Regions from separate parts of the Serratia rhizosphaerae genome, predicted to be linked through region 2. Evidence: predicted binding sites of a transcription regulator. Region 2 holds the regulator's gene; each other region holds the start of a gene.
What was found. Region 2 encodes CRP, which controls carbon source genes, mostly activating them, when cyclic AMP is high. Its sites were predicted from a motif close to ATGTGANNNNNNTCACAT; they were not measured.

Region 1: the regulator CRP is predicted to act here: its motif matches at 5,896-5,913, upstream of glpT (glycerol-3-phosphate transporter).
Region 3: the regulator CRP is predicted to act here: its motif matches at 4,428-4,445, upstream of FO014_RS09710 (PTS mannitol transporter subunit IICBA).

The regions. Positions count from the first base shown of each region.
Region 1 covers NZ_CP041764.1:1,906,844-1,916,888, forward strand. Annotated here, with positions in the region: gene FO014_RS08980 (7-cyano-7-deazaguanine/7-aminomethyl-7-deazaguanine transporter) at 1-440, shown strand, start outside; gene FO014_RS08985 (GNAT family N-acetyltransferase) at 480-911, shown strand; gene FO014_RS08990 (DcrB family lipoprotein) at 1,068-1,631, shown strand; gene glpC (anaerobic glycerol-3-phosphate dehydrogenase subunit GlpC) at 1,672-2,871, opposite strand; gene glpB (glycerol-3-phosphate dehydrogenase subunit GlpB) at 2,868-4,139, opposite strand; gene glpA (anaerobic glycerol-3-phosphate dehydrogenase subunit A) at 4,129-5,778, opposite strand; gene glpT (glycerol-3-phosphate transporter) at 6,139-7,491, shown strand; gene glpQ (glycerophosphodiester phosphodiesterase) at 7,727-8,806, shown strand; gene yigL (sugar/pyridoxal phosphate phosphatase YigL) at 8,874-9,674, opposite strand; gene pldB (lysophospholipase L2) at 9,683-10,045, opposite strand, start outside.
Region 2 covers NZ_CP041764.1:2,453,994-2,464,038, forward strand. Annotated here, with positions in the region: gene btsR (two-component system response regulator BtsR) at 1-586, shown strand, start outside; gene FO014_RS11360 (helicase HerA-like domain-containing protein) at 673-2,202, shown strand; gene FO014_RS11365 (aminodeoxychorismate synthase component II) at 2,335-2,910, shown strand; gene argD (bifunctional acetylornithine/succinyldiaminopimelate transaminase) at 3,043-4,263, shown strand; gene crp (cAMP-activated global transcriptional regulator CRP) at 4,312-4,944, opposite strand; gene FO014_RS11380 (OsmC family protein) at 5,322-5,729, shown strand; gene FO014_RS11385 (LysR substrate-binding domain-containing protein) at 5,732-6,640, opposite strand; gene FO014_RS11390 (MFS transporter) at 6,895-8,025, shown strand; gene FO014_RS11395 (amidohydrolase) at 8,025-9,197, shown strand; gene FO014_RS11400 (phosphoribulokinase) at 9,204-10,045, opposite strand, start outside.
Region 3 covers NZ_CP041764.1:2,082,383-2,092,427, reverse strand. Annotated here, with positions in the region: gene FO014_RS09720 (DUF3053 domain-containing protein) at 141-860, shown strand; gene adhE (bifunctional acetaldehyde-CoA/alcohol dehydrogenase) at 903-3,575, opposite strand; gene FO014_RS09710 (PTS mannitol transporter subunit IICBA) at 4,710-6,629, shown strand; gene FO014_RS09705 (mannitol-1-phosphate 5-dehydrogenase) at 6,688-7,839, shown strand; gene FO014_RS09700 (MltR family transcriptional regulator) at 7,933-8,484, shown strand; gene FO014_RS09695 (YibL family ribosome-associated protein) at 8,584-8,946, shown strand; gene yiiM (6-hydroxyaminopurine reductase) at 9,016-9,687, opposite strand; gene FO014_RS09685 (methyl-accepting chemotaxis protein) at 9,779-10,045, opposite strand, start outside.

The DNA.
Region 1 (10,045 bases), 550 kb from region 2:
TGGTGCCGGCGCTGTTTATCTCCTACGTGATTTCCACCGTGACGTTTCAGGGTGAATGGCAGGGGCTGGCGGCGCTGGGTCAGTTCAATCTGTTTGTCGCACGCATCGCCGTCGCCAGCTTTATGGCCTACGTGCTCGGCCAGATCCTCGACGTGCACGTATTTAACCGCCTGCGCCAGCGCAGCGCCTGGTGGGTCGCACCCGCCGCTGCGATGTTCCTCGGCAATATCAGCGATACGCTGTCGTTCTTCTTTATCGCCTTCTACCGGAGCAGCGATCCGTTTATGGCCGCCAACTGGGTGGAAATCGCCCTGGTGGATTACAGCTTCAAGGTGATGATCTGCCTGCTGTTCTTCCTGCCGATGTACGGCGTGCTGCTGAACATGCTGTTGAAATACCTTGCCGGCCGTCATCAGAACGGCGCGCTGCAGACGAGTTAGGTTATGATGGCGGCCTGCGCAACGACGGAGGCCGCCCAGATGTTAACCACCCGCCCTGCCACGCTGGCACAAATCCGGCAGCTCTATCAGCATATCCCCGAATTCGCCGCAGCACACCGCCTGCAGGATCTGCAGCTGCGTATCGGCAACGCCGTGCATCACGCGCTGATTGCCGAACTGGACGGCCAGCCGGTCGGTTTCAAGCTGGGCTATCAAACCGATGACGATACCTTCTACAGCTGGCTGGGCGGCGTGCTGCCCGCCTTCCGCCGCCGCGGCGTCGCCGGACAACTGCTGGAAGAACAGGAACGCTGGGCGCGTACGCAGGGCTTCAGCCGGCTGACGGTGAAAACGCGCAATCAGTTTCGCGGTATGCTGATGTTGCTGGTCAGCCGTCACTATCAGATTATTGCGCTGGAAAAGAAGGGCGAAGTGGCTGATTATCGGCTATTACTGGAAAAAAGGGTGTGACAAAATCCACCTTGCATTTCGCTACACAATAGGTTGCGATCGAGCAAAGAGACACGCTATCCGTCATACTTCAGGTAACAGGAACCTTAGCGTTATACGCTGCCCTGCATTCGCATGATTCAGGGTATAACCCGTGAAGAAAAGGAAGAAAGCCCAATGCGTAAAGTAGCAAAATTAATGGGTATCAGCCTGCTGGTACTTGGCCTGGCAGCCTGCGACGGCGACACCAAAGACGCCCAGGCGCCGGCCGGCGACACCGCCAGCAGCAGTGCGGCCGCGCAGCAGGTGAGTTTGCTGGACGGTAAACTGGCCTTTACCCTGCCGACCGGCATGTCTGACCAAAGCGGCAAGCTGGGCAATCAGGCCAACAATATGCACGTGTATGCCGACAGCACCGGCCAGCGCGCGGTGATCGTCATTCTGGGCGATAAAACCAGCGAGAGCCTGGAAACGCTGGCACAGCGTCTGGAAACCACGCAGCGCGCGCGCGACGCCAACCTGCAGGTAGTGACCAATAAAGCCATCGAAGTCGACGGCATCCCGCTGCGCCAGCTGGACAGCATCCTCAGCAGCGGCGGCGAGAAAGCCTACTCGTCTATCCTGATCGGCACGCTGGACAACCACCTGCTGACCATTCAGGTGACGCTGCCGGCGGATAATCAGCAGCAGGCGCAGACCGACGCCTCCGCGATTATCAATACGCTGAAGCTCAAACAGTAATCCTCCGCGGGCCGGCGCTGCCGGCCCCGTTCTCTCCCGCTCAGGCCAGTGCCTGCGCCAGCAGCGTGATCGGATGTTCACAGCGCTTGCTGGTCGACATTTCAATCTGCCATTTACAGGTTTCACAGTCGGTAATCACCCAATCAACGCCGCTCTGCTCAATCTGCCGGAACAGCGATGCGCCGATGCCCTGCGAGGTGGCGTAATTCTCCGATTTAAAACCGTACGTGCCGGCAATGCCGCAGCACTGCGAATCCAGCACCACCAGCTCCAGCCCGGGGATCTGCCGCAGCAGTTCCAGGGTGTAGGCCGTCCAGCCCATTTTCTCCATATGGCACGGCGTATGGTAGGCCACGCGCAGCGGCGTATGGCGCAGCGGCAGCGTCCGCCCTTCGCTCAGCAGACGGTAGAGGTAACGCGTCGCCAGCTCCACGCGGTCACGCACCGCCATGGTGTCCACGCCTAACAGGTGCGGATACTCATCGCGCAGGGTAAAGGTGCAGCTCGACGAGGTCGCCACCACCGGCACGCCCTGCTCCAGCACCGTCTGGCGCAGGGATTCGGCGTTCACCGTCGCCTGTTTTTTCGCCTGTTCGATAAAACCGTTGGCGATCAACGGCACGCCGCAGCATTTTTCCCGCTGCAGCAGCTGAACGCCGATCCCCATGGCGTTAAACACGCGGATCAGATCCTTGCCCAGCTGCGGATGGTTGTAGTTAACAAAGCAGCCGTGGAAAAACGCCACCTGCTCGGCATAGCCCCGCTGCTGCTGCGCCTGCTGACGATACCAGCGGCGGAAGGTGCCGAACGAGTACTTCGGCAACGTGCGGCGATGGTCAATTTTCAGCGCCTTATCCAGCAGTTTGCGCACCGGTTTCAGTCCGGTGGCGGCATTGACGATCGGCGCGAACGGCGTCGACAGCGACCCCATAATGTCGGTATGGCTGAGGAGGGCGTCGCGCAGGCTCGGTTTGCTCTGGCTCAGATCGGCACGCGCCCGCTGAATAATATCGCCGATTTTGACCTCCGACGGGCAGGCCACTTCGCAGCGTTTGCAGTTAGTGCAGTACTTCAGCGCTTCGTCATACAGCGCCGGGTCCTTCAGCCGCAGACGCTCGCCGTCCGGTCCCGCCTGCTTCGGCCCCGGATAGAGCGGATTCACCTTGGCCACCGGACAATAGGTGGTGCAGACGGTGCATTTGATGCAGCTTTCAAAGCTGTTATCGCTCGTCAGGCTCATGCGTCCCCTCCCTGTTCAACAATATGTCGGGCGACATGCAGCGCCCCCAACAACGACACGCCGGCGCCGCACCCCTGCTGCAGCGGATCGTAGCCGCCGGTCACCGCGCCGATGGCGTACAGGTTATCCAGCGCCTGCCCCTGCCTGACGGCTCGCAGTTGCGCGTCGGTGCGCACGCCGAACTGCAGATAGGGTTGCGGCGCGAACAGGTCGCGCTGACACCAGTCGGCACGCTCGGCGCGGTCGTAAACATCCAGCCCGAAGACCGGCTCGCGGATGCCGTTGATATCCGAACTGAGGCCGTTACTGAAGAAACTGCCGCCGGCCAACACCAGCTGCGGCGCCCGCAGCGGAATATCGCCGTGGTTACGGGTATACAGCGCCGTCACCCGTCCGCCGTCAAACTCGGCGCGCAGCGCGCGATCGCCGGGCATCAGCACACCGCCCAGCTGCACCAGACGCTGACGCAGCGCCTGGTGCAGGCGCATGCCCAATACCGAAGGCGGCAAGGTCGGCAACAGCATTACCGGCTTGCCCAGCCGCTGCTGCAGCGCCTGCAGCGCGCGGTCATCCTCCAGTCCCAGACAGGCCGGCAGGAATACGGCCTCCGCCTCGTCCGCCAGCCGCCGGATTTCCTCCGCCAGCGCGGCGTGTTGTTCCGGCATATCCAACACCCGGGCGATATTGACCGCGCGAAATTCGCTGGGGTTATTGCGCAGACGGTCGAGCGCCGGCAGATGCAGATAGCCGACAAGAACGTCAACGCCCTGCTGGCGCTGCAGCGAGCTGGCCGCCAACTGCGGCTGGAAATCCAGAAAGCCTTCGATGCCCAGCAGCGCGATGCTGCGCCACGGCAGCGGCGCGTCCAGCGGCGTGGTCGGCACCGCTTGCGGACTGAGCCAGGTCGCCCGCCGCGTGCCCAGCGGCGTAACGCGCAGATGGTTCATCCGGCTGTCGCCCTGCATCGCCAGGCCGCAGCGCTGCAGCAGCTGCTGCGCCTCGTTCGCCAGCGCGGCCACCTGCGACGCGCCCATCAGGCTGTAAGGGTGCTGCGGCGCCTGTTGCGCCAACGCGGGCAGCGCGTCGAGCGGCGCCGCCACCGGCGTGCCGTCCGGCAACTGCGCCAGCAGATCCAGCGAACCGGAGGCAAAATAGAGCGCACTCTGCCCGTTGCTCACCACCGCGCAGCGCCGGCCCTGCTCGCTCAAACGCAGCGCGCAGCTCAAGCCCGCCAGCCCGCCGCCGATCACTACGACGTCAAATTGCATCATCCGCCTCCTGTTTGCCGTCGCCGCACGCATCCAGCCCGCACAGTCCCTGATAGACCCAACTGGTGAACTCGCTTTCGCGCAGCGCATCGCCCCAGGCGATCGGCCGCACGCCTTTCCAGCGTTCGTTCAGGAAGTGGGAGAGCTGGGTGATGGACTGCTGCGGCGTGCTGACATTAAAACGGGACAGCAGGCCGGCGGCGCGGCAGGCGCACAGTTCGCCCTGACAGGTGCCCATTCCCACGCGGGTGCGGCGGCGTAAATCCACCAGGTTATTGACCGTCAGCGACTCTACCGCGTAGCGTACTTCGCCGGCGGTCACCGCTTCGCATTCGCACACCAGACTGGTATCGAGGCGATTCTCGGCCGGCACCAATCCGGCGCGGTCGCCGTGGCGATACACCGCCGAACCGCGGATGCTGGCCGGCAGCGACACCACGCGGCGCACGGTTTCTTCCGCCGACTGACGCGAGCCGGGCAGCGCCTGTTCCGCGGTGGTGCAGCGGGCGTTGACGGCGAGTTTTTCGCACACCAGGTCGGTGGCCCACTCCGCCATCAGCCGGTAAGTCATCAGCTTGCCGCCGGTGATGGTGATAAAGCCTTCCAGGCCGTCGCGCTGCGCATGGTCGAGCAGCACAATGCCGCGGCTGACGTTACGCCCGGACGGGTCGTCATCGCTGGCCACCAGCGGCCGCACGCCGGCATAGGCGCGCAGAATACGGGTCTGCGCCATCGCGGGCGCCAGCAGCGCCCCTTCGCGCATCAGCGTATCCACTTCCTGCGGCGTCACCAGCATGTTGTCGATCTGGTCGTAATCAATGTGCGTCGAGGTGGTGCCGATCAGCGAGATGGTGTCGCCCGGCACCAGAATGTCGGCGTCCGCCGGTTTACGGCAGCGGTTGATCACCATGTTGTTAATGCGATGGCCGAGGATCAGCAGCGCCCCCTTCGCCGGGAACATGCGTACGCGCAGATCGGCGTATTCGGCAATTTGCTGGCCCCAGATGCCGGCGGCGTTGACCACCACCTCGGCATGAATTTCATACTGACGCCGCTGCTGATGGTCGTAAACGCGCACGCCGCGCACGCGATCGCCCACGCGCAACAGCCCCACCACCTGATGGTAGGTCAGGATCTGCGCGCCCTGTTCGCGCGCGTCCAGCATATTGGCGGCGGTCAGCCGGAAAGGATCGACCGTGCCGTCCGGCACCCGCACGGCGCCGATCAGCGCCGGGTTGGCCGCCGGCTCCAGGCGCAGCGCCTGCTGCGGATCAATCGCCTGTGCGTCAATGCCGGCCTGCCGACAGGCCTGGATAAACTGTTGCTGATACGCCAGCGAATCCTGCGGCAGCGTGATGAACAGGCCATCGGTGCGCTCGATGCAGTGATGCGCAATACGTTTCAGAATGCGGTTTTCTTCAATGCACTCGCGGGCGGATTCGCCGTCGGTCACCGCATAACGCGCGCCGCTGTGCAGCAGGCCGTGGTTGCGCCCGGTGGCGCCGGTGGCGATATCGTGACGCTCCAGCAGCAGGCAGCGTAAGCCGCGGCGCGCGCAGTCGCGGGCAATGCCGGCGCCGGTCGCGCCGCCGCCTATAATGATGACATCCGTTTCAGTTACCGGTGAAGCGTGGCTCATTTCCACCCCCAATGACGCTGATTATGGGGCTATTGATCCATAGTTAGTGTGGAATTTGTTTGATAAGGAACAATAACGAACATAAAACGAAAGAGAAATGTCTATAAAAATCCACTTATGTGATCGTCATCACGACTTTTTTGGCTTTGTCTATTTCATAACGTTAACGAATCGCTCAAAATTCGCCGTTGTTTTATAAAAATGTAACAAATGCGCCATCCATCACAGAGCCAACCAGGGGTTTTGTCTAGCATGGCGCTCGTTATAGAACAAAAAGCAACACTTTAGATATCCGCTCAAACACGACTCAGAACGCCTGCTCTGAGCGTGTCATACTGATAAAGCCAATCGGAGGCGCTCATGTTGAGTATTTTTAAGCCAGCCGCACACACTTCTCGTGTGCCGGTCGACAAGGTAGATCCGCTCTATCGCCGACTGCGCTGGCAAATTTTTATGGGAATTTTCTTCGGCTACGCCGCGTACTATCTGGTACGTAAAAACTTCACCCTGGCGATGCCGTATCTGATCGAGGAAGGCTTCAGCCGCGGCGACCTGGGCTTCGCCCTGTCAGGGATCTCCATCGCTTACGGTTTCTCCAAATTTATCATGGGCTCGGTGTCCGACCGCTCTAACCCGCGCGTCTTCCTGCCCGCCGGTCTGATTCTGGCCGCCTGCGTCATGCTGTTTATGGGCTTTGTTCCGTGGGCCACCTCCAGCATCGCCGTGATGTTCGTGCTGCTGTTCCTGTGCGGCTGGTTCCAGGGCATGGGCTGGCCGCCGTGCGGCCGTACCATGGTGCACTGGTGGTCGCAGAAAGAACGCGGCCAGATCGTCTCCATCTGGAACTGCGCACATAACGTCGGCGGCGGCCTGCCGCCGCTGCTGTTCCTGCTCGGCATGGCCTGGTTCAACGACTGGCACGCCGCGCTGTACATGCCGGCCTTCGGCGCCATTCTGGTGGCCCTGATCGCCTTTGGTCTGATGCGCGATACGCCGCAGTCCTGCGGCCTGCCGCCGGTGGAAGAGTACAAAAACGACTACCCGGACGATTACAGCGAAAAAGCGGAAGAAGAACTGACCGCCAAGCAGATCTTCATGCAGTACATCCTGCCGAACAAACTGCTGTGGTATATCGCGGTCGCCAACGTGTTCGTTTACCTGCTGCGCTACGGCATTCTGGACTGGTCGCCGACCTACCTGAAAGAAGTGAAGCACTTCGCGCTGGATAAGTCCTCCTGGGCCTACTTCCTGTACGAATATGCCGGTATCCCAGGCACCCTGCTGTGCGGCTGGATGTCAGATAAAGTGTTTAAAGGCAACCGCGGCGCCACCGGCGTCTTCTTTATGACGCTGGTCACCATCGCCACCATCGTCTTCTGGATGAACCCGGCGGGCAACCCGACGATCGATATGCTCTGTATGCTGGTCATCGGCTTCCTGATTTACGGCCCGGTGATGCTGATCGGCCTGCACGCGCTGGAACTGGTGCCGAAGAAGGCCGCAGGCACCGCCGCCGGCTTCACCGGTTTGTTCGGTTATCTGGGCGGCTCGGTCGCCGCCAGCGCCATCGTCGGCTACACCGTGGACTTCTTCGGCTGGGACGGCGGCTTTATGGTGATGATCGGCGGCAGCATCGCCGCAGTCTTCCTGCTGCTGCTGACCATGCTGAACGAGAAGAAACATCACGCAGACATTGCGGCGAAACGCGGCTAATCGTCACGAAAACCACGCACTATACCCGAAACAACTCGGGTGACAGGAAGGCGGCAAGAGAAGGTATCCCGATGAGCTTACTCAGGTAAGCGATTCGGGTGACTGAGCGCCGCCAACACACCGGTCACTTGGCGTATGACGGGTATATACCCAAAGGCCGCACCGCGGCCTTTTTATTCCCCACCCACTGGCAACGATGCCGCCTGCGGCTGCCCTGCCACTTAAGGAGAAGACTATGCGGACTCACGTTAAAGCCCTGCTGTCAGGGATTATTCTGGCGACTACCCTCAGCAGCGCCGCCTTCGCCGCCGACAAGGTGGTGATCGCCCACCGCGGCGCCAGCGGCTACCTGCCGGAACACACGCTGCCGGCCAAGGCCATGGCCTACGCGCAGGGCGCGGATTTCCTCGAGCAGGATCTGGTGATGACCAAGGACGACGAACTGGTGGTGCTGCACGATCACTACCTGGACCGCGTCACCGACGTCGCCCAACGCTTCCCGGATCGCGCACGCAAAGACGGCCGCTACTACGCCATCGACTTTACCCTGGCCGAGATCAAATCGCTGAAGTTCACCGAAGGCTTTGATATCAAAGACGGCAAGCAGGTGCAGAGCTACCCGGGCCGCTTCCCGATGGGTAAATCCGATTTCCGCGTCCACACCTTCCAGGAAGAGATTGAGTTCGTGCAGGGCCTGAACCACTCAACCGGCAAGAACATCGGCATCTATCCGGAAATCAAGGCGCCGTGGTTCCACCAGCAGGAAGGGAAAGATATTTCCAGCAAGGTGCTGGCGGTGCTGAAGCAGTACGGCTATACCGGTAAAAATGACAATGTGTACCTGCAGTGCTTCGACGCCAACGAGCTGAAACGCATCAAAACCCAGTTGGAGCCGAAGCTGGGCATGGACCTGAAGCTGGTGCAGCTGATCGCCTATAACGACTGGAATGAAACCTACGAGCAGAACGCCGACGGTAAGTGGGTCAATTACGACTACGACTGGATGTTCAAGCCGGGTGCGATGAAGCAGATCGCCCAGTATGCCGACGGCATCGGGCCTGATTACCATATGCTGGTGGCAGCCGAGAAATCCAAACCGGGCCACATCGTACTGACTGATATGGTGAAAGAAGCGCACGCCAACAAGCTGGCGGTACATCCGTTTACCATCCGCGCCGACGCGCTGCCGAAGTACGTCACCGACGTCAATCAGCTGTACGACGTGATTTATAACCAGGCCGGCGTTGACGGGGTATTCACCGACTTCCCGGACAAAGGCGTGCAGTTCCTGCAAAAACAGGGGCAACACCGGTAATACACGCGGCTGGCCGGCAGGCCAGCGACGTTGTCAATGCGGGCGGGGGCGTCCCCGCCTGCATCACTCAGGAGAGGAACATCTCGCGCAGATAATGCGGCACCGCGTTATCCACGTTGGAGCCAATCACCTCCAGCTCCGGCAGTTTGTCCTTCAGGCGCTGATGCGCGTCACGCATAATGCAGCCCTTGCCCGCCATCGCCAGCATTTCCAGATCGTTCATGCCGTCGCCGAACGCGATGCACTCTTTCAGCGAATAGCCGATGATTTTCGCCACCTCTTCCAGCGCATGCCCCTTCGACACGCCGCCGGCCATCACCTCCAGACAGGTCGGGAACGAGAAGCTGACGTTCACCCGGTCGCCCCAGCGCGCGTTAATCGCCTCTTCCAGCGGCAGCAACTGCTCGTGGTCGTCGCAGGTGAAGTACACCTTGCAGACGCCGTCAGTTTCCAGCAAGCCCGGCTCAAACAGCTGATATTTAAACACCGACTCGCGGAAAAACTCCTTCTGCTCCGGGCTTTCGCGGTTGATAAACCAGTCATCGTCGCGGTAGACATTGGTGGTGATATCCGGGCTGTTATGGACGATGCCGTACAGATCGCGGGCAATATCGCCGTCCAGGTTATGGCTGAAGATCAGTTCGCCGGCGGTGTTGTGCACCCGCGCGCCGTTGGAGGTGATCATAAACGCGCTGATGCCGAGATTATCGCGGATTTGTCCCACATCGATATGGTGACGTCCGGTGGCGAACACAAAGTGCACGCCGCGCTGCGTCAGCAGCTGCAGCGTCTCCTTGGCATAAGGCGACAAAGTATGGTCAGGGGACAGCAGGGTGCCATCCAGGTCGGAAGCAACAACATGATACATAAATACGTTCAACCTCTAATGGAGTTGTCGGCGGCATCAGCGCCGCTGAAAGCGTGTTGGGCATAAAAACGCAGGATTGCGTTCAACGCTTCGGCGCGCATAGCGTCCCGCTCAAACAGGATCTCATGGCGCGCGCCCTGGATAACCCACGGTTCGCCCCCTTCACAAGGGTGTCCCGCGTCTGACAGTGCCTGACAAAAAGCCTGGTGCGAACGGTTATCAACCACCCGTTCCTCACCGGCCTGCAATAACAAGATTGGCGTGGTGATGTCCTTCGCCTCGGCAATCGCCTGTTGCCCGGCCTGAATACTTTCCCGCACCCAGTGGTAGGTCGGTCCGCCCACCTGCAGCTCCGGGTAGTCGGCATAATA
Region 2 (10,045 bases):
GCCGGACGTGGTGTTTTTGGATATCCAGATGCCGCGCATCAGCGGCCTGGAGATGGTCGGCATGCTCGATCCCAACCGGATGCCGCATATTGTATTCCTCACCGCGTACGATGAGTATGCGCTGCAGGCGTTTGAGGAGCACGCCTTTGACTACCTGCTGAAGCCGGCGGAGCCGCAGCGGCTGCAGAAAACCCTGCAGCGTCTGCAGCAGCGTCATACGGCGCAGGATATCGCTGCACTGCCGGAAAGCGCCGGCTATTTGAAATATATCCCCTGCGCCGGGCACAGCCGGATTTATCTGCTGCGTTTTGACGAGGTGATCGCCATCCGCTCGCGCGCCAGCGGCGTGTATGTGGTGCGTAACGACGGCATGGAGTGCTTTACCGAACTGACGCTGCGCACGCTGGAGAGCCGCACGCCGCTGGTTCGCTGTCACCGCCAGTATCTGGTGAATCTGGAGCAAGTGCGGGAAATTCGTTTTGAAGAAGGCGGGGCCGCGGAGATGATTATGTCGGTCGGCGATGCGGTGCCGGTCAGCCGCCGCTACCTGAAATCGCTGAAAGAACAGCTGGGGCTGCGCGGCTAAGCGCTTGACGAGCTTCCGTCGCGCTTATAGCTTTATGGCATCACAGGCGCATCTGCGCCGCGTTAGCGTCATCAAAGGAACAGTAAATGAGTGAAGCACGGATTATCGCCAAGGCGATGAAAGACGGTAAACCCGTTCAGGATCTGGCGATTCTGCCCGCCTTGGCCAACCGCCACGGCCTGATTACCGGTGCGACCGGTACCGGTAAGACCGTGACGTTGCAAAAAATGGCCGAACAGTTCTCACGCATCGGCGTGCCGGTGTTTTTATCGGACGTGAAGGGCGACCTGTCGGGGATTGGCACCGAGGCGGTGCCGAATGAAAAACTGCAGGCGCGGCTGACGGCGATCGGCGTGACCGACTGGCAGCCGCAGGCCAGCACTATTATTCCGTGGGATATTTACGGCGAGAAGGGCCACCCGATCCGCGCCACGGTGTCCGATCTCGGCCCGCTGCTGCTGGCGCGTCTGCTGGATCTGAATGAGGTGCAAAGCGGCGTGCTGCAGCTGGTGTTTAAAATTGCCGACGACAATGCGCTGCTGCTGCTGGATATGAAAGATCTGCGCGCGATGGTGCAGTACGTCGGCGACAACGCCAAACAGTTCAAAACCCAGTACGGCAATATCTCCAGTGCGTCGGTCGGCGCCATCCAGCGCGGCCTGCTGACGCTGGAGGAGCAGGGCGCCAACCTGTTCTTCGGCGAGCCGATGCTCGACATCAACGATCTGATGAAGACCGATGCCAACGGCCATGGCATGATCAATCTGCTGGCGGCCGATAAGCTGATTAACCAGCCGAAACTCTATTCGGTATTTCTGCTGTGGCTGCTGGCGGAGCTGTTTGAGCAACTGCCGGAAGTGGGCGACCCGGAACAGCCGAAACTGGTGTTCTTCTTTGACGAGGCGCACCTGTTGTTCAACGATGCGCCGCCGGCGCTGCTGACCAAAATTGAGCAGGTGGTGCGCCTGATCCGTTCCAAAGGCGTCGGCGTCTATTTTGTGACGCAAAACCCGCTGGATATTCCGGACAGCGTGCTTGGCCAGCTGGGCAACCGCGTTCAGCATGCGCTGCGCGCCTTTACGCCGCGCGACCAGAAGGCGGTGAAGGCTGCGGCGCAGACCATGCGCGCCAACCCGGATTTTGATGCGGAAACGGTGATTGGCGAGCTGGGCGTCGGGGAAGCGCTGGTGTCGTTCCTCGATGAGAAAGGACGGCCCAACGTGGTGGAGCGTGCGATGGTGATCGCGCCGGAGTCCAAAATGGGCATGCTGGGGGCGGAAGGGCTGAACAGCGCCATCAATAAATCGCCGTTGTACGGCCGCTATGAAGAGATGGTGGATCGCGAATCGGCCTATGAGAAGCTGTCGTCCGAAGGCTTCGCCACCGTGGGCGAGGATGCGCAAGCGGTGGATAAAGCCGCGCCGCAGGCCGGCCAGCAACAAAACGGCGGCGGCCTGATGGGCAGCCTGAATGAGCTGTTGTTCGGCTCCACCGGCCCGCGCGGCGGCAAGCGCGACGGCATTGTACAAACCGCCGCCAAGAGCATGGCGCGTGATTTGAGCAAGCAGATCCTGCGCGGCGTGCTGGGTTCGATTATGGGCGGCCGTAAAAAGTAATCTTTTCTTCGCGTAATGCATCGGCAACCGCCTTCACCCCGGCGGCTTACTGCGGTAAGCTCCCGGGCTGAGGCGGTTGCCGTCTTGTTGTACCAGGAAATTACTCCCCAAATCATAGGCCGTTGAACCGCCATGCTGCTGCTGATCGATAACTACGACTCTTTTACCTACAACCTTTATCAATACTTTTGCGAGCTTGGCGCCGAGGTGCTGGTAAAGCGCAATGATGAACTGCAGCTGGCCGATATTGACAGGCTGGCGCCGCAGCATCTGGTGATCTCCCCCGGCCCCTGCACGCCGAACGAGGCCGGTATTTCGCTGGCGGCCATTACGCATTTTGCCGGTAAGCTGCCGATTCTCGGCGTCTGTCTGGGGCATCAGGCATTGGGGCAGGCATTCGGCGCCGATGTGGTGCGCGCGCGCGAAGTGATGCACGGCAAAACCTCGGCAATTCGCCATACGGACCGCGGCGTTTTTCGCGGGCTGAACAATCCTCTGACGGTAACGCGCTACCATTCGCTGGTGCTGGACGCAGCAACGCTGCCGGACTGTTTTGAGGTTACCGCCTGGAGCGAGCGTGACGGCGTACGCGATGAGATTATGGGGATTCGCCACCGCACACTGGCGCTGGAAGGGGTGCAGTTCCATCCGGAGAGCATCCTTAGCGAGCAGGGGCACGTGCTGCTGAGTAATTTCCTTAAAAGTTAATCGGTTATAAATTTTTCGTTATGATTGGCGATTTTGGTTTGCCCTTAATTGGTTTTTTATGCATATTTTGTGATTATATTGTCACTTTGCTGGCGCTATTAAAAAACCAATCTCTTGAGGTGGAACCCAATAATGACGGAAAAATACGCGGTGAACCGCAGCACGTACGATAAGGTGATTTTGCCGGTTTATGCACCGGCGCAGTTTGTGCCGGTCAAAGGTCTGGGCAGCCGCGTGTGGGACAGCGAAGGGAAGGAGTATATCGACTTCTCCGGCGGCATCGCCGTAACTGCGCTGGGCCACTGCCACCCGGCATTGGTGGCGGCGCTGCAGCAGCAAAGCGAAACCCTGTGGCATACCAGTAATGTGTTCACCAATGAGCCGGCGCTGCGTTTGGCCAGCAAACTGATTGACGCCACCTTTGCCGATCGGGTCTTTTTCGCCAACTCCGGCGCGGAGGCCAACGAAGCGGCCTTCAAACTGGCGCGCCACTATGCCATTACCCGTCACAGCCCGTACAAAACCAAAATTATCGCCTTCTATAACGCCTTCCACGGCCGGACGCTGTTTACCGTCTCGGTCGGCGGGCAGGCAAAGTATTCCGACGGCTTCGGGCCAAAGCCGGCCGATATTGTGCATGTGCCGTACAACGATCTGGCGGCGGTCAAGGCGGTGATGGATGACAGCACTTGCGCGGTAGTGATGGAGCCGATTCAGGGCGAAGGCGGCATTACGCCGGTGGACGCCGAGTTCCTACAGGGCGTGCGCGCTCTGTGCGATAAGCACCAGGCGCTGCTGGTGTTTGATGAGGTGCAGAGCGGCATGGGGCGTACCGGCAAGCTGTTCGCCTATATGCATTACGGCGTGACGCCGGATATTTTGACCACCGCTAAAGCGCTGGGCGGCGGCTTCCCGGTCAGCGCGATGCTGACCAGCGAGGAGATTGCCTCTGCCATGCAGGTCGGCACGCACGGCACCACCTACGGCGGCAACCCGTTGGCCTGCGCGGTGGCCGAGGCGGCGCTGGACGTGATCAACACGCCGCAGGTGCTGGACGGTATCGCGCAGCGTCATGCGCTCTACGTGGAGAAACTGCAGCAGTTGGCCGACAAGTACGGTATTTTCAGCGATATTCGCGGCATGGGGCTGTTGATCGGCGCCGAGCTGAGTGCGGCTTACCAGAATAAGGCGCGGGATTTCCTGGCCGCCGCCGCCGCGCATGGCGTGATGATTCTGAACGCCGGGCCTAACGTTATCCGCTTTGCGCCGTCATTGGTGGTAGAGCTGCAGGATATTGAAGAGGGGATGGCGCGTTTTGAACGTGCGGTGCAGGATGTGGTGAATGCGGTATAAGCCGCTACCGGCATAAAAAACGGCGCGAATGCGCCGTTTTCTGATTAATTAACGCGTGCCATAAACAACAATGGTTTTGCCGTGCGCGGAGATCAGGTTTTGATCTTCCAGCATTTTCAGGATACGGCCGACCGTTTCGCGTGAACAACCGACGATTTGACCAATTTCCTGACGCGTGATTTTAATTTGCATACCGTCAGGGTGGGTCATGGCGTCCGGCTGTTTCGCCAGGTTCAGCAGGGTTTGCGCAATGCGGCCGGTAACGTCAAGGAAGGCGAGGTTCCCCACTTTCTCTGAGGTGACCTGCAGGCGGCTGGCCATTTGCGCGGAAAGGCGCATCAGAATATCCGGGTTGACCTGGATCAGCTGACGGAATTTCTTATAGGAAATTTCAGCTACTTCACAGGCGGTTTTCGCTCTCACCCAGGCGCTGCGCTCCTGGCCTTCTTCAAATAATCCAAGCTCGCCGATGAAATCCCCCTGGTTGAGATAGGACAGGATCATCTCTTTGCCTTCTTCATCTTTAATCAGCACCGCAACGGAGCCTTTCACGATGTAGTAGAGCGTTTCAGCCTTTTCACCTTGGTGAATCAGCGTACTTTTGGATGGATATTTGTGGATATGGCAATGAGACAGGAACCATTCGAGAGTCGGGTCTGTTTGCGGTTTGCCGAGAACCATTCGCTATTATCCTCTGTTGTAATCGCTGCCTTTGTAACACAGGGATCGGAGCTCCCTGTTAAACGCGTTGATAACCGGTAATGCATGCGGGCTATAAACAGGTTTTGAGGCGTGCCGTAAAATACGCTATTGCCCTAGCATATTAACTTGCTGTCAGTGCTGCAAGCTACATTCTGTTAACATCTCATTTAAGATGCTTTCCTTGGGCAGATCCCTGAAAGTCGGTGTCCAAAAAGAGTTATTGCGGTTTGTTTGTAGCATAGAGTGAGGCGAGTGTCTTCTGTTGTCTCGCTTCAGCATGACCGGCATCAGGTTCCATTGCCAGTTTCAGCGCGAAAGCGTAGTCTGATTTTAAGAAATTAACCGGAGTGAGCAGTATGCAGGCAAGAGTGAAATGGGTGGAAGGATTGACCTTCCTCGGTGAGTCCGCGTCAGGTCATCAGGTGTTAATGGATGGTAGCGCCGGGGAAAAGGCGCCGAGTCCGATGGAGATGGTGCTGATGTCGGTGGGCGGTTGCAGCGCGATCGATGTGGTGTCGATTCTGCAAAAGGGCCGCAATGACGTGCGTGACTGCGAGGTGAAACTCAGCTCGCAGCGGCGGGATGAGGCGCCGCGTACTTTTACCGCGATCAATCTGCACTTTATCGTCAGCGGTAAAGGGTTGAGTGACAAGGTGGTGGAGCGTGCGGTCAACCTGTCTGCTGAAAAGTACTGCTCGGTATCGCTGATGTTGAGTCAGGCGGCAACGGTGACCCACAGTTTCGAAATCCGCGTGGTGGAATAAGTTTACCAGGCGTAGCGCTGACACTGGCCGTGCAGCAAATCCAGCAAACGCCGCGCCGTTACGGTTAGCGGCGATCTCTGCGAATAGAGCACGCAATACTGCGCCTGCGGCAGGGTATCAATCGGCAGCGTGACCACCTGTTCCTGCAAATGCAGCGGACGCGCCATCGCGCGCGCCACAATGGTCAGGTAGTCAGACGCCAGCACCATATTCAGGCCGCAGATGACAGAGTCCGAGCGCACCGGCGGCGTTTCCAGCTGTTGATAAAAATCACCCAGCACGGATTGCAGATGCTGGTAATAGCCCATATCGGTTTCCGGCAGCAGCCATTTGGCCTGGCGCAGCGCATCCAGCGAGCGAGCGTTGGCCAGCGGATGACCGCGGCGGGCGACGATGCAAAATGACGCATTGAACAGCGGCTCGCGCACCAGATCTTCTAAAGGCAGTTCCGGACTGATGGAACCGACGGCGAAATCCAGCCGGCCTTCGCGCAGCGCGGGCAGCAGGGTGGAGAGCTGGGCTTCCTGCAGCACCAGATTTACCTGCGGGAACTGTTTTCGGAACGCGTCGGCCAGCATCGGCAGCACCGTCAGCGCCAGCAGTGAAGAAAGCCCCATCGCCACTGTCCCCTGTGAGTGTTGGCTGATCTGCTGAATCTCATCCGCCGCACGCTGCAGCTCTTCCAGAATAAACTGCATCCGCACCGCGAAAATGCGACCGCTTTCGGTCAGGGTCATGCCCTGATTGCTGCGAATAATCAGCTGCGTGTCCAACGCCTGTTCCAGTTCACGCAGGCTGCGGCTGACCGCCGGCTGGGATTGCTGCAGCGCGCGCGCCGCGCCGCGAATGCTGCCGCTGCGAATCACCTGCTGAAAAACCCGAAGCTGCTGCAATTTTGGCAGGTAGCGCACGTTCATCTCCCTATCAGTAAAAACTATCACCCTGAACAAAATTGCATCTTATGCCGCCAAGGTAAAGACGCTAACGTCATTAGTGGCGACTTAAGTCGCTGTTATTAAAACTATAAGTGATAAGGATCACAATTTCGTTGATGCAGCCCGTCTGCCGACGTGCAATACAGGGGAGTCCAGCCATGAAGCCGCGAGCTTTAATGATTTTTTTGCTTTTTGTCGGTTATGTGATTGTTTATATAGATAAAACTGTGATGGGGTTTGCCCTGTTGCCGATTGAGCGTGAATTTAATCTGCCGGCGGAACAGCTGGGCTATGTCACCGGCGTATTCTTCCTGGCGTATTCATTGTTTCAAATTCCGGCCGGCTGGCTTAACGACCGCTTCGGTTTTAAGAAGGTGCTGTGTGCTTCTTTATTGCTGCTGGGTGGTTTCGCCTTGTGCTTCGGCCTACTGGGCTTTGGCCTGGGGCTGCTGGTGACGTTCCGCTTTCTGTCGGGGATGGGGCATTCCGGCTATCCCTGCTCATGCGCCAAAGCGGTGGTCGCCAACTTTCCGCTGGAGCAGCGCACTTTCGCACAGTCGATTTTGCTCTCTTCCGCCGGCCTGGCGATGACCGCCGGGCCGTTGGTGGCGGTGTACTGCCTGGAGCATATCGGCTGGCGCGGCTCTTTCTCGGCGCTTGGCCTACTGGCTTTTGCGGTTGCCGCCTGCGTGCTGTGGCTGGTGCCGAATCCGCCGCGGGCGGCGCAGCGTTCGGCGGACGGCGCCGGCAATACCTACCGCACCTTGCTGAAAACGCCGATTGTGCTGCTGCTGTTTGTGGCGATTTTCTGTATCAACATTCCGTCTTACGGCTTGATGGCCTGGTTGCCTAAATTTCTGGTTCAGCAGCGCGGTATGGCGCTTGGCATGTCCAGCCTGGTGGTGGCCGCAGGCGGCCTGGGGATCTGGATCTCTTCGCTGGGCACCGGCTGGCTGGTGGGGCGCTATATGCAGGGGCGTGAGCCGCTGGTGATTTTCTGCTGCTCGCTGCTGAGTGCGCTGTGTATCTGGCTGGTTTATACCTCCACGTCGGCATGGGGCGCCAGCGTGTTGCTGTTTTTGGGGTATGTCTTCCTGATGGCGTCCTTTGTCACGGTGTTTACGCTGCCGATGAAGCGCCTGGCGCCGGAGGTGATGGGCGCCGCCATGGGGCTGATCAATACCGGCGGCACGCTCGGCGGTTTTGTTGCGCCGATTGTGATGGGGTATCTGATCACCCTGAGCCAGGGGTATGCATCGACCTTTATCTTTCTGGCGCTGGCGATGGTGGTTTCCGGTCTGGTGATGCTGCCGTTAGCGGTGAAGCCGCGCCAATCCCTGTTAAACGGAGGTGAATTGTGATGAATATCGATAAGCTGATCGACGATGTGGCGGCGGATGTGCTGCGCTGGCGGCGTTATCTGCACGCCAACCCGGAATTGTCGTTTCAGGAGGCGGCTTCGGCGGACTACATTGCCGAGCAACTGGCGGCGCTGGGGCCGTTGAGCCTGCAGAGGCCGACGCCGAACAGCGTGGTGGCCGAACTGGCGGGCGGGCGCCCCGGTCCTTGCTACGCCCTGCGGGCGGATATTGATGCCTTGCCGATTCAGGAAGAGAGCGATGAAGCGTTCTGTTCCACCCGGCCGGGGGTGATGCACGCCTGTGGTCACGACGCGCACAGCGCCATGCTGCTCGGCGCCGCCAGCGTACTGTGTCAATTGCAGTCTCAGCTGAGCGGAACGGTGCGTTTTATTTTCCAGCATGCCGAGGAGGTGCCGCCGGGCGGGGCGCAGGAGCTGGTGGATTTGGGCGTACTGGACGGCGTGAAGATGATTTTCGGCCTGCACGTAATGCCGAATTTCCCTACCGGCAGCGTTGCGCTGAAGGAAGGGGTATTCAGCGCCTCCAGCGACAACTTCGATATCATGCTGCAAGGTAAGGGCGGACATGGTTCGATGCCGCAGCTGTGTATCGATCCGGTCACGATTGGCGCCCAGGTGGTGACCGCGCTACAGCAAATTATCGCTCGCCGGCTTGACCCGCTGCATGCGCCGGTACTGACCGTCGCCACCTTTCAGGCGGAAGGGGGCTATAACGTTATTCCGGACAGTGTACGGCTGGCCGGTACGCTGCGTACTCACGATCATGCGGTACGTGAACGGGTGCCACAGCTGGTGGAGCAAACGGTGGCCGGCATTACGCAGGCCAGCGGGGCGAGTTATCAGATGCGGTGGACGCGCGGTTACACCATTGGCGACAATCATCCGCAGGCCTGTGAAATTGCCCGTGAGGTGATTGGCGACACGCTGGGCACCGATGCGCTGCACGAAATGAGCGCGCCGATGTTCGGCAGTGAGGATTTTTCTTCCTACCAGCGGCAGGTGCCGGGCTGTTTCCTGTTTATCGGCAGCGGCAACGAAAAGATCGGCGCGACTTATGGGGTGCATAACCCGCGCTTTAAACTGGATGAGGAGGTATTGCAGATCGGAGTGAAACTGCATGTCGGCTTTATCCGGCGCTTGCTGATGGCATAGGCGCCGTTATTCGATCTTTTTCCCTTCCAGCAGGCGCTGCACCAGCGGCGCCATAATCAGCTCCATCGCCAGCCCCATTTTGCCGCCTGGTACCACCAACGTATTGATATGAGAGATAAATGAACCTTGCAGCATCGCCAGCAGATAGGGGAAGTCGATCTGATCCAACCCACGGAAATGAATGACTACAAAACTTTCATCCAGCGAAGGAATAGCTTTGGCGGCGAACGGGTTGGAGGTGTCGACCGTCGGCACCCGCTGGAAGTTGATATGGGTGCGGGAAAACTGCGGCGTGATGTAGTTGATATAGTCTTCCATCGAGCGCACCACCGAATCCATCACCGCTTCGCGCGAATGGCCGCGCTCGCCGGTATCGCGGATTAATTTTTGGATCCACTCCAGGTTAACGATGGGCACCACCCCGACCAGCAGATCGACATGACGCGCCACGTCATGCTGATCGGTCACTACGCCGCCGTGCAGGCCTTCATAGAACAACACGTCGGTCGGCGACGGCAGCGGTTCCCACGGGGTGAAGGTGCCGGGCACCTGATTGTAGGGCACCGCTTCGTCATAGGTATGCAGGTATTTGCGCGAGCGGCCGCTGCCGTTTTTACCGTATTCGGTAAAGCTTTGTTCCAACAGGCCGAAGTCGTTGGCCTCCGGGCCGAAGTAGCTGATATGGCGGCCGAGATCGCGCGCTTTGCGGATAGCTGCGTCCATTTCCGGCCGGGTGTAGCGGTGGAAGCTGTCGCCTTCCAGCTGCGCGGCGCGGATATCCAGCTGCTGGAATATTTTGCGGAACGCCACGCTGGTGGTGGTGGTGCCGGCGCCGCTGGAGCCGGTCA
Region 3 (10,045 bases), 370 kb from region 2:
TTTTTTTACGCCTTTTTGCCGCGGCGATCGGTAAATCGCGTATCTAACCCGCATCAGTTGTTCTATTCTTATAGGCGCAGGGAGAGCGAAAAAGGCAGGAAGCTGATGAAAAGACACGTTTATCACGGGAGTTATTTCACATGGCGGTAGGGATTCAGAGCAAAGGCGTAATGCGCTGGTTGGCGCCGATTGTGGCGTTGTTGGTGGTGATGCAGCTGACCGCCTGCGGCGATAAAGAGCCGGAGCAGCGCAAGGCATTTATCGACTATCTGCAAAACACCGTAATGCGCAGCGGCGTGAAAATACCGACGCTGAGCGAAGACCAAAAGCAGAAGTTTGGCAACTATGCCGGCGATTACGCAATTTTAGTCGCATTTTCACAGCAGTTAACCAAATCCGTTGACGCCAGTCTGACACCGGCGATCGATCAGGTGAGCCAGATCCGCACCGCGCAGGATTACATCAGCAAGCGCGACGGGCTGCAGCAGTCGATAGGCACGCTCAATCTGCTGGGGCAGCAGATACAGACCGCCAAGTCGCAGGCGGACAGCGCCCGTACGGCGCTGAAGCAGCCGGACGATCTGAAGGCAGTGTATAACCAGGCCTATGACAAAATCGTCACCGCACCGGCCAACGCGCTGATGCCGACCATTCCGGCAGCGGCCGGCTTTATCCAGGAACTGGTGCAGGTAGGGGATTTCCTGCAGGCGCAGGGCAATCAGGTCAGCTTTAACAACGGCGGCGTGCAGTTCCGCAATCAGCAGCAGGTGGCGCAGTATAACGCCATGATGACCAATCTGGCGGCGAAGCAGCAGGATCTGCAGAACGCACAGAAAGCCATCAATGAGGTGGTACGTTAAGCCTGCCGGACATGCGCCCTGACCAGCAGGGCGCATTTAGCGTTAGTCCGTGACTTTGACGGCCTCTTTTTCTTTCACCGCGCGCTGGCGCTCGACGTCGGGCGCATCGCTGTAATAGCGGCCGTAAAAACAGTCCAGCAGGAGCTGCCGAAGATCCTTAATCAGCGGATAGCGCGGATTGGTGCCGGTGCACTGGTCATCGAAGGCGTCAACCGCCAGCTTATCCAGTACCGACAGAAAATGCGTTTCATCGACGCCGGCTTCCTGCAGCGAAGCCGGGATCGCCAGTTCCGCCTTTAATCCCTCCAGCCACGTCAGCAGGTTCTCGACCTTTTGCTCTGCGCTGTCGCCGGCGGCGGCCAGCCCCAGATGATCGGCGATTTCGCCATAGCGGCAGCGGGCCTGCGGGCGATCGTACTGGCTGAAGGCCGTCTGCTTGGCAGGGCCGTCATTAGCGTTGTAACGAATGACGTTGGTCAGCAGCATGGCGTTGGCCAGCCCGTGGGCGATGGGAAATTCCGCCCCCAGCTTGTGCGCCAGGGAGTGGCAGATGCCGAGAAACGCATTGGAGAAGGCGATGCCGGCGATGGTGGCGGCATTGTGCACCCGTTCCCGCGCCCGCGGGTTTTGCGCGCCGGCCTGATAGCTGAGCAGCAGGCTCTCCTTCAGCAGCTTCAGTGCCTGCAGCGCCTGCCCGTCGGCATATTCGTTGGCCTGCACCGAGACATAGGCTTCCACGGCATGGGTGATGGCATCCATACCGCCGTAGGCGCACAGGGTTTTGGGCATATTCATTACCAGATCGGCATCGACGATCGCCATATCGGGCGTCAGCGCATAGTCGGCCAGCGGGTATTTTTGTCCGCTGGCCTCGTCGGTGACGACGGCGAACGGCGAGACCTCCGAACCGGTGCCGGAGGTGGTGGGGATGGCGATCAGCCGGGCTTTTATCCGGGTGTTGGGGTAAGTGTAAATGCGTTTGCGGATGTCATGAAAACGCAGGGCGAGATCGCTGAATTTGACGTCGGGATGCTCATACATCATCCACATCACCTTGGCGGCATCCATCGGCGAACCGCCGCCGAGCGCGATAATCACGTCCGGTTTAAATTGCTGCATGCGCTGGGCGCCGGCGTTAACCATCGTCAGGGTTGGCTCCGCGCCCACCTCGGCGAATACATCGGTTTCCACGCCTTGCGCATGCAGAATGGCCAGCACCGGCTTGACGAACCCCTGGCTGAACAGATACGGGCCGGTGACGATAAACGCGCGTCTGGCTTTGCCCTGTACGGCGACCTCCTTCAGTGCGGAGGATAAGGCGCCGCGGCGGAAGTAGATGGCCTGCGGCAGTTTGTGCCACAGCATGTTTTCCGCGCGCTTGGCCACGGTTTTACGATTGAGCAGGTGTTTGGGACCGATATTTTCTGAAACGGAGTTACCGCCCCAGGAGCCGCAGCCCAGCGTCATGGACGGAGGCAGTTTAAAGTTATACAGATCGCCGATGCCGCCTTGGGATGCCGGCGTGTTGATCAGAATGCGCGACGTTTTTAGCCGGCTGCCGAAGCAGGCGATGCGCGCCTTCTGATTATCCTGATCGGTATACAGACAAGAGGTGTGGCCGGCGCCGCCAAACGCGGCCAGGGCGACGGCTTTATTGATGGCGTCATCGAAGTGCTGTGCGCGATACATGCCCAGCAGCGGGGAGAGTTTCTCGCCGGAGAACGGTTCGCTCTCGCCTATCTCGGTTGCCTCGCCAATCAGCACTTTGGTGTTGGGCGGCACCTCAATACCCGCCATTTCGGCGATTCTCAATGCGGATTGACCGACGATGTCGGCATTGATGCGGCCATTTTTCACAATGATGTCGCGCACCGCCTGCCGCTGCGCTTCCGGCAGCAGATAGCCGCCGTTGGCGGCAAAGCGTGCACGAACCTCGTCATACACGGCGTCGACGACGATCACCGACTGTTCGGAGGCGCAAATCATGCCGTTATCGAAGGTTTTGGACATCAACACGGAGGCGACCATGCGTTTGATATCCGCCGTTTCATCGACCACGACCGGCGTATTGCCGGCGCCTACGCCGATGGCGGGTTTGCCGGAGCTGTATGAGGCTTTTACGCGGCCGGGGCCGCCGGTCGCCAGGATCAGATCCACCTGCGGATGGTGAATCAACCGATCCGCCATCTCGACGGTGGGGCTGTCCAGCCAGCCGATAATATCGGGCGGCGCGCCGGCGTCTACCGCAGCGCGCAAGATCACTTCCGCCGCCTTATTGGCGGCCTTGCTGGCTCTGGGGTGAGGAGAAAAAATAATGCCGTTACGGGTTTTCAGGCTGATCAGCGCCTTGAAAATGACCGTCGACGTCGGGTTGGTGGCGGGGACGATCCCGCAAATAACCCCGATCGGCTCGGCGATGGTCAGGGTGCCGAAGGCGTCATCTTCCGCCAGAATACCGCAGGTCACCTCATCCTTGTAGGCATGATAGACATGCTCGGAAGCAAATTGATTCTTCATGACTTTATCTTCAACGATCCCCATGCCTGACTCGTCAACCGCCAGCTGCGCCAGTGGGATGCGGGCATCAGCCGCCGCCAGGGCCGCGGCATGAAAAATTCTGTCAACCTGCGCTTGAGAATAGTCGGCGAATATCGCCTGGGCTTTTCTGACACGCGTAATTAACTTGTTTAAATTCGACGTCGTGATGTGTGGCATATTTCTCTCCCGTAAAAAATGCAATAAATAAAAAACAAAATAGTAAGGTAGAGAGAAAGTATAGGTAGCCCGTGGCGGCTTTCTAGCGGAAGGGTAAAAAAAATCCTAACTGGATAATTAGGATGGATAAATATTTTTTTAATATGCATATCGAATGGTTATGACGTAATTATCAATGACTATATATTGCTATTTGAATTATTTGCATGCTGATAGTGCCGCATTTGTTTTATTTTCTATTTGTTGTTTTTGTTTTTTGTAATCGATTGTTTAATATGTTTTTTTTGTTTGTTTTTTCGTTTTTTATTGTTGTGGGTTTTAAGGTTTTATTTCTTTTTGTGATTTTGTTTTTTATTTTTTGAGTAAGTGGGTGAATATAAAACCAAGTGTGTCTTTAGGCGCGAAAAGATGCCTTCTGGCAGTTTTCGTCAGGCTGCAGTAGGCCATGTTATGGTTTGATGAGATTATTTTTCTCACTACGGTGATGGATTTTTCGTTTTTTAATTAACACAAAGAATAATAACGTCTTTCATCGGTATGTGACCTTTGGTGGATTTTGATGACGATATCCTACGGGATAAAGAACAAAAGAGATGGGGTGAGGGGGGCAAACGGACAAGAATGGCGCTAAAGCGTCCGCGAGGAACCTGGCAGGATACACAGCGCCGGGTGGTTTCTGTACTACACTTCACGATAATTCCGCGTTGTAACTTTCTTACGGGCAGACGCCCTGTTTCTCCACGATGTCGCCTGCCGGCACGGGATGACCGCAACATTTGCCGCCAGGCGTTAGCGCAGTGAAAATAAATTGTGACTAACATCACAATATAAAAACAAACAACAAAAGACTAAATGTGATTTAAGTCACATAAAAGGGCGTGTTTCGGTCGGAATTGCCGCGGTGTTGCTTTTTTACACGACAAAAATGTGACTATGATCACTGTGTAGGGTGGTGTTTTGCGGTCATTTTGGTGACTTGTGTCACAAAATTTCCGTGAGGTACGCGTTGTCAACCGAGCGTGCTAGAGTCCGCCTCACAGACAGCACCAAGCGGCTGGATCGTAACAACAATAATGCGCGCTCTTATTCGCCGGCGCGTAATGCTATTACCGCTTCACAATAGGGGTGTGTTTTATGCTTTCACCAGACATTAAGGTTAAAGTGCAGAACTTTGGCCGTTTCCTCAGCAATATGGTGATGCCGAACATCGGCGCGTTTATCGCCTGGGGCATCATTACCGCACTGTTTATTCCAACCGGCTGGCTGCCGAACGAAACGCTGGGCAAGCTGGTCGGCCCGATGATCACCTACCTGCTGCCGCTGCTGATTGGCTACACCGGCGGTAAACTGGTGGGCGGCGAGCGCGGCGGCGTGGTCGGCGCCATCACCACCATGGGGGTGATCGTCGGCGCTGATATGCCGATGTTCCTCGGCTCAATGATCGCCGGCCCGCTGGGCGGCTGGGCCATCAAGCATTTTGACCGCTGGGTGGACGGCAAGATCAAAAGCGGCTTCGAAATGCTGGTGAATAACTTCTCCGCAGGCATTATCGGCATGCTGCTGGCGATTCTGGCCTTCCTCGGCATCGGGCCGCTGGTGGAAGCGCTGTCCAAACTGCTGGCGGCGGGCGTCCACGTGATGGTGGTGCATAACCTGCTGCCGTTGACCTCGATCTTTGTCGAACCGGCGAAAATCCTGTTCCTGAATAACGCTATCAACCACGGCATCTTCTCGCCGCTGGGCATTCAGCAGGCGACCGAAGCCGGCAAATCCGTGTTCTTCCTGATTGAAGCCAACCCCGGCCCGGGGCTTGGCGTGCTGCTGGCGTATATGTTCTTCGGCCGCGGCAATGCCAAGCAGTCCGCCGGCGGCGCAGCGATCATCCACTTCTTCGGCGGAATTCACGAAATCTACTTCCCGTATGTGCTGATGAACCCGCGCCTGATTCTGGCGGTGATCCTCGGCGGCATGACCGGCGTGTTTACGCTGACGATGCTGAACGGCGGGCTGGTGTCTCCGGCGTCGCCCGGCTCGATTCTGGCGGTGCTGGCGATGACGCCGAAGGGCGCCTATTTCGCCAACCTGGCGGCAATCTTCGCAGCCTTTGTGGTCTCCTTTGTGGTTGCCGGCTTCCTGCTGAAAACCTCAAAAGTGAAAGAAGAGGACGATCTGGAAGAAGCAACCCGCCGGATGCGCGACATGAAATCGCAGGCGAAAGGCGGCCAACCGGCCGGCGCCGCGCTGGACGGCGACCTGAGCACCGTGCGTAAAATCATCGTGGCCTGCGATGCGGGCATGGGCTCCAGCGCCATGGGCGCCGGGGTGCTGCGCAAGAAAGTGGCCGACGCCGGGCTGAGCAGCATTTCGGTCACCAACAGCGCCATCAACAACCTGCCGGACGACGTGGATCTGGTGATCACCCACCGCGACCTGACGGAGCGCGCGATGCGTCATGCGCCACAGGCGCAGCATATCTCGCTGACCAACTTCCTCGACAGCAACCTGTACAGCGACTTGACCGCGCGTCTGCTGGCCGCCAACGACGGCGCGTCTCAGCAGCCGCAGCCGGCGGCCGCCGCGCCGGAAGAGAGCGCCGCCGACGACGAACCGACGCTGTTCAAACTGGGCGAGGGCAACGTGTTCCTCGGCCTGGAGGCCAGCGATAAAGAGCAGGCGATCCGCTTTGCCGGCGAGCAACTGGTGAAAGGCGGCTACGTCGAGGCGGAATACGTGCCGGCGATGCTGGAGCGTGAAAAGCTCACCTCCACCTATCTGGGGGAATCCATCGCCGTGCCGCACGGCACCATTGAGGCGAAAGACCGCGTGCTGCGCACCGGGGTGGTGTTCTGCCAGTACCCGCAGGGCGTGCGCTTCGGCGAGGAAGAGGATGAGGTGGCCCGCCTGGTGATCGGCATCGCCGCGCGCAATAACGAACATATTCAGGTGATTACCAGCCTGACCAATGCGCTGGACGACGATACGGTGATCGAGCGCCTGGCGAATACGACAAGCGTGCAGGAAGTGCTGGAGCTGCTCAGCGGCAAGAAAGACTAAATCCCATAAGGGCGCGGCGACAGGCTGCGCCCTTGTCATATTTAAGAAGGTTATCACTATGAAAGCATTACATTTTGGCGCCGGTAATATCGGCCGCGGCTTTATCGGCAAACTGCTGGCCGATGCGCATGCCGAACTGACTTTCGCCGACGTTAACCAGACGGTGCTGGACGCGCTCAATCAACGCCATAGCTACCCGGTGCGCGTCGTCGGCGAGCAAGAACGCACGGAAACGGTGAATAACGTCAACGCGGTCAACAGCGGCAGCGATGACGCGGTGGCGCTGATCGCCGACGCTGATATTGTCACCACCGCCGTCGGCCCGCAGATTCTGGCCAAAATTGCCGGCACGATCGCTAAAGGGCTAAGCGAACGCCGCCGCCAGGGCAATGAGCAACCACTGAATATTATCGCCTGCGAGAACATGGTGCGCGGCACCAGCCAGCTGAAACAGCACGTCTTCGCCGAACTGTCGGCGGAAGAGCAGGCGTGGGCGGAGCAGCATGTCGGCTTCGTCGATTCCGCTGTGGATCGCATCGTGCCGCCGGCGGAAGCGGGCAGCGACGATCCGCTGGCGGTAACGGTGGAGACCTTCAGCGAATGGATCGTCGACCAGACCCAGTTCAAGGGCGCGCCGCCGGCGATTGCCGGCATGGAGCTGACCGATAACCTGATGGCGTTTGTCGAACGTAAACTGTTCACGCTCAATACCGGCCACGCGATTACCGCCTATCTGGGCCAGCAGGCCGGGCTGCAGACCATCCGCGACGCAATTCTCGACCCGGCGGTGCGCCAGGTGGTGAAGGGGGCGATGGCGGAGAGCGGCGCGGTGCTGATCAAGCGCTACGGCTTTGAGCCGGCAAAACACGCGGCCTATATCGAGAAAATCCTCAGCCGGTTTGAAAACCCCTACCTGCACGACGACGTCGAGCGCGTGGGGCGCCAGCCGTTGCGTAAACTGAGCGCCGGCGACCGCCTGATCAAGCCGCTGCTGGGCACGCTGGAGTATGCTCTGCCGCACGCCAACCTGATTCAGGGCGTTGCCGCCGCCATGCATTACCGCAGCGCCCAGGATCCGCAGGCGCAGGAACTGGCGCAGCTGCTGAGCGAACGCGGGCCGAAAGCCGCGCTGGCGCAAATTTCCGGTCTGCCGGAAGACGGCGAGGTTGTGGAACAGGCCGTAGCTGTGTATAACGCCATGCAAAAGTAGCGCGTGATGATGAACACACGGGCGCAGCCTGCTGCGCTCCTGCAGCCCGAGTTCGCCATTGACGGCCTCCCTTACGCCTTTCGAACAGCGACGATGGAAGAAGCACAGGCATTTGAAAACCAGGTTCTGGAAAAGCTGAACGCCGGCAAAACGGTACGCAGTTTCCTGATTGCGGCGGTAGAGCTGCTGGCGGAAGCGCTGAACGTATTGGTGGTGCAGGTGTTCCGCAAGGACGACTATGCGGTGAAATATGCCGTCGAGCCGCTGTTGTCCGGCGCCGGCCCCCTGGGGGAACTGTCGGTGCGGCTGAAGCTGATGTATGGCCTTGGGGTGATCGCGCGTCATGAGTATGAAGACGCCGAACTGCTGATGGCGCTGCGTGAGGAGCTGAACCACGACGGTGCCGAGTATCGCTTTGTCGATGATGAAATTCTCGGGCCGTTCGGCGAACTGCACTGCGTCAGCGCGCTGCCGCCGCCGCCGGCGCTGTTGCCGCCCGGCGAGGCGGATGAAGCGCTGCTGGCGATGCAGCAGCAGCGCTACCAGCAGATGGTGCGCTCCACCATGGTGTTGTCGGTGACCGCGCTGATTGCCGGCATCGGCGCCAAGCAGCCGTCCCGCCTCTCCCCGCTCGGACGCGCGTAATGGCGTCCATGTATCCCGCCGGGTAACCGGCCGCGCATTTTGCTACAATGCAGCAAACCCTCCTTTAAACGTGCCGGTTCGGCACTTCAGGTCAGAGAAATGAAAGAGAAAGAAAAGGCAGAGATTAAGCGCCTGAGCGACCAGCTGGACGCGCTGAACCATAAAGATGTCCAGGTAATCCAGCAGGGCAACCCGGAACTGATTGCGCAGCACAGCAAGGAAAAAGAGAAACTGGCGACGGAGATCGAGCGTCTGAAAAACGTGCGTACGGAAAAGCTGAGCGACGAAGCGCAGAAACTGCAAAAACTGCCGTTCAGCCGTGAAATCACCAAAAAAGAGCAGGCCGATATGGGCGCGCTGAAAAAAAGCGTGCGCGGGCTGGTGGTGGTGCACCCGATGACCGCACTGGGCCGTGAAATGGGCCTGAAAGCGGTAACCGGCTACGCGAAAAAAGCGTTTTGATGTCCGGACGGGGCGACGTGTGCGCCCCGCCTGCCTGCCCCGTCGTCCTTCTTCTTTCGCCGCCCGGCGTCAGCGCCCCAGCAAACGGCGATTAAAATCTTCGATTTTGCCGCGGGTAATACGCAACAGCATGGTTTTACTCCAGCTGGCGGACAGCCCGGCCGCCGACAACAGACGACGATACTGCTCCTCATCGAACGGCATGTGCCAGGCGATGCTTATCGCCTCGGCCAGCGAGACGTCGCTGCAGCGCGTCGCCAGCAGCAGCGGCTGGTCACCGCTGACCTGCCCGGGAGAGATCACCCGGTACAGCCAGCCGCAGCGGCCGCTTTGCTGCATCAGCAGCGACAGATCGTCGATGTCGAAATGATAGTTGAGCTTGAAGCACGGTGAGCGCGGCTGCGTCACCTGAATCAACGCGTCGCCCCAGCGGAAAATATCGCCGATAAACACGTTGTGCTCGGTCAGCCCGCGGGTTGAGAGGTTTTCGCCGAATGCCGGCGCGCTGAACAGTTCGGCCTGCGCCGGAAACTGCTGTCGCCAGTGTTCATAATGTTCGCTCGGGTAGTGGCACAGCGCGCGATCGGGGCCGCCGTGATAGCTTTTTTCCGCCTGCTGATCGCCCTCCAGGCCGAGCGGGGTCAGCGGCAGGGCGCCGTCGACCTGCCGTTTGGCTATCGCGCTCGGGCGTCCGCCGGGATAACTCTGAATGTGGCCGATATAAACGGCGGGATTGGTCATAGGCGCCTCCTGGCTCAGGACTGGTTCTAGCATAGCCCGTGTGCGCCGGGAGGAACAGAGACGCCGCCCCGAAAACGGCGCGGCGATACGGTTAAAACGTGGTCCAGTTATCCTGTTCGCTCTGGGCGGACGCTGCCGGTTTGACCGGTCGCGGCGTCGGTATATCGGCGGCCGTGACGCCGTGTGACGGCGCATCTTCCAGTTGAAACACCGCCACGCTTTGCTGCAGGATTTCCGCCTGCTCCTCCAGCGAGTCGGCGGCAGCGGCGGACTGTTCCACCAGGGCGGCGTTTTGCTGCGTGGTCTGATCCATTTCGGCAATCGCCTGACCTATCTGGTCGATGCCGCGCGTCTGTTC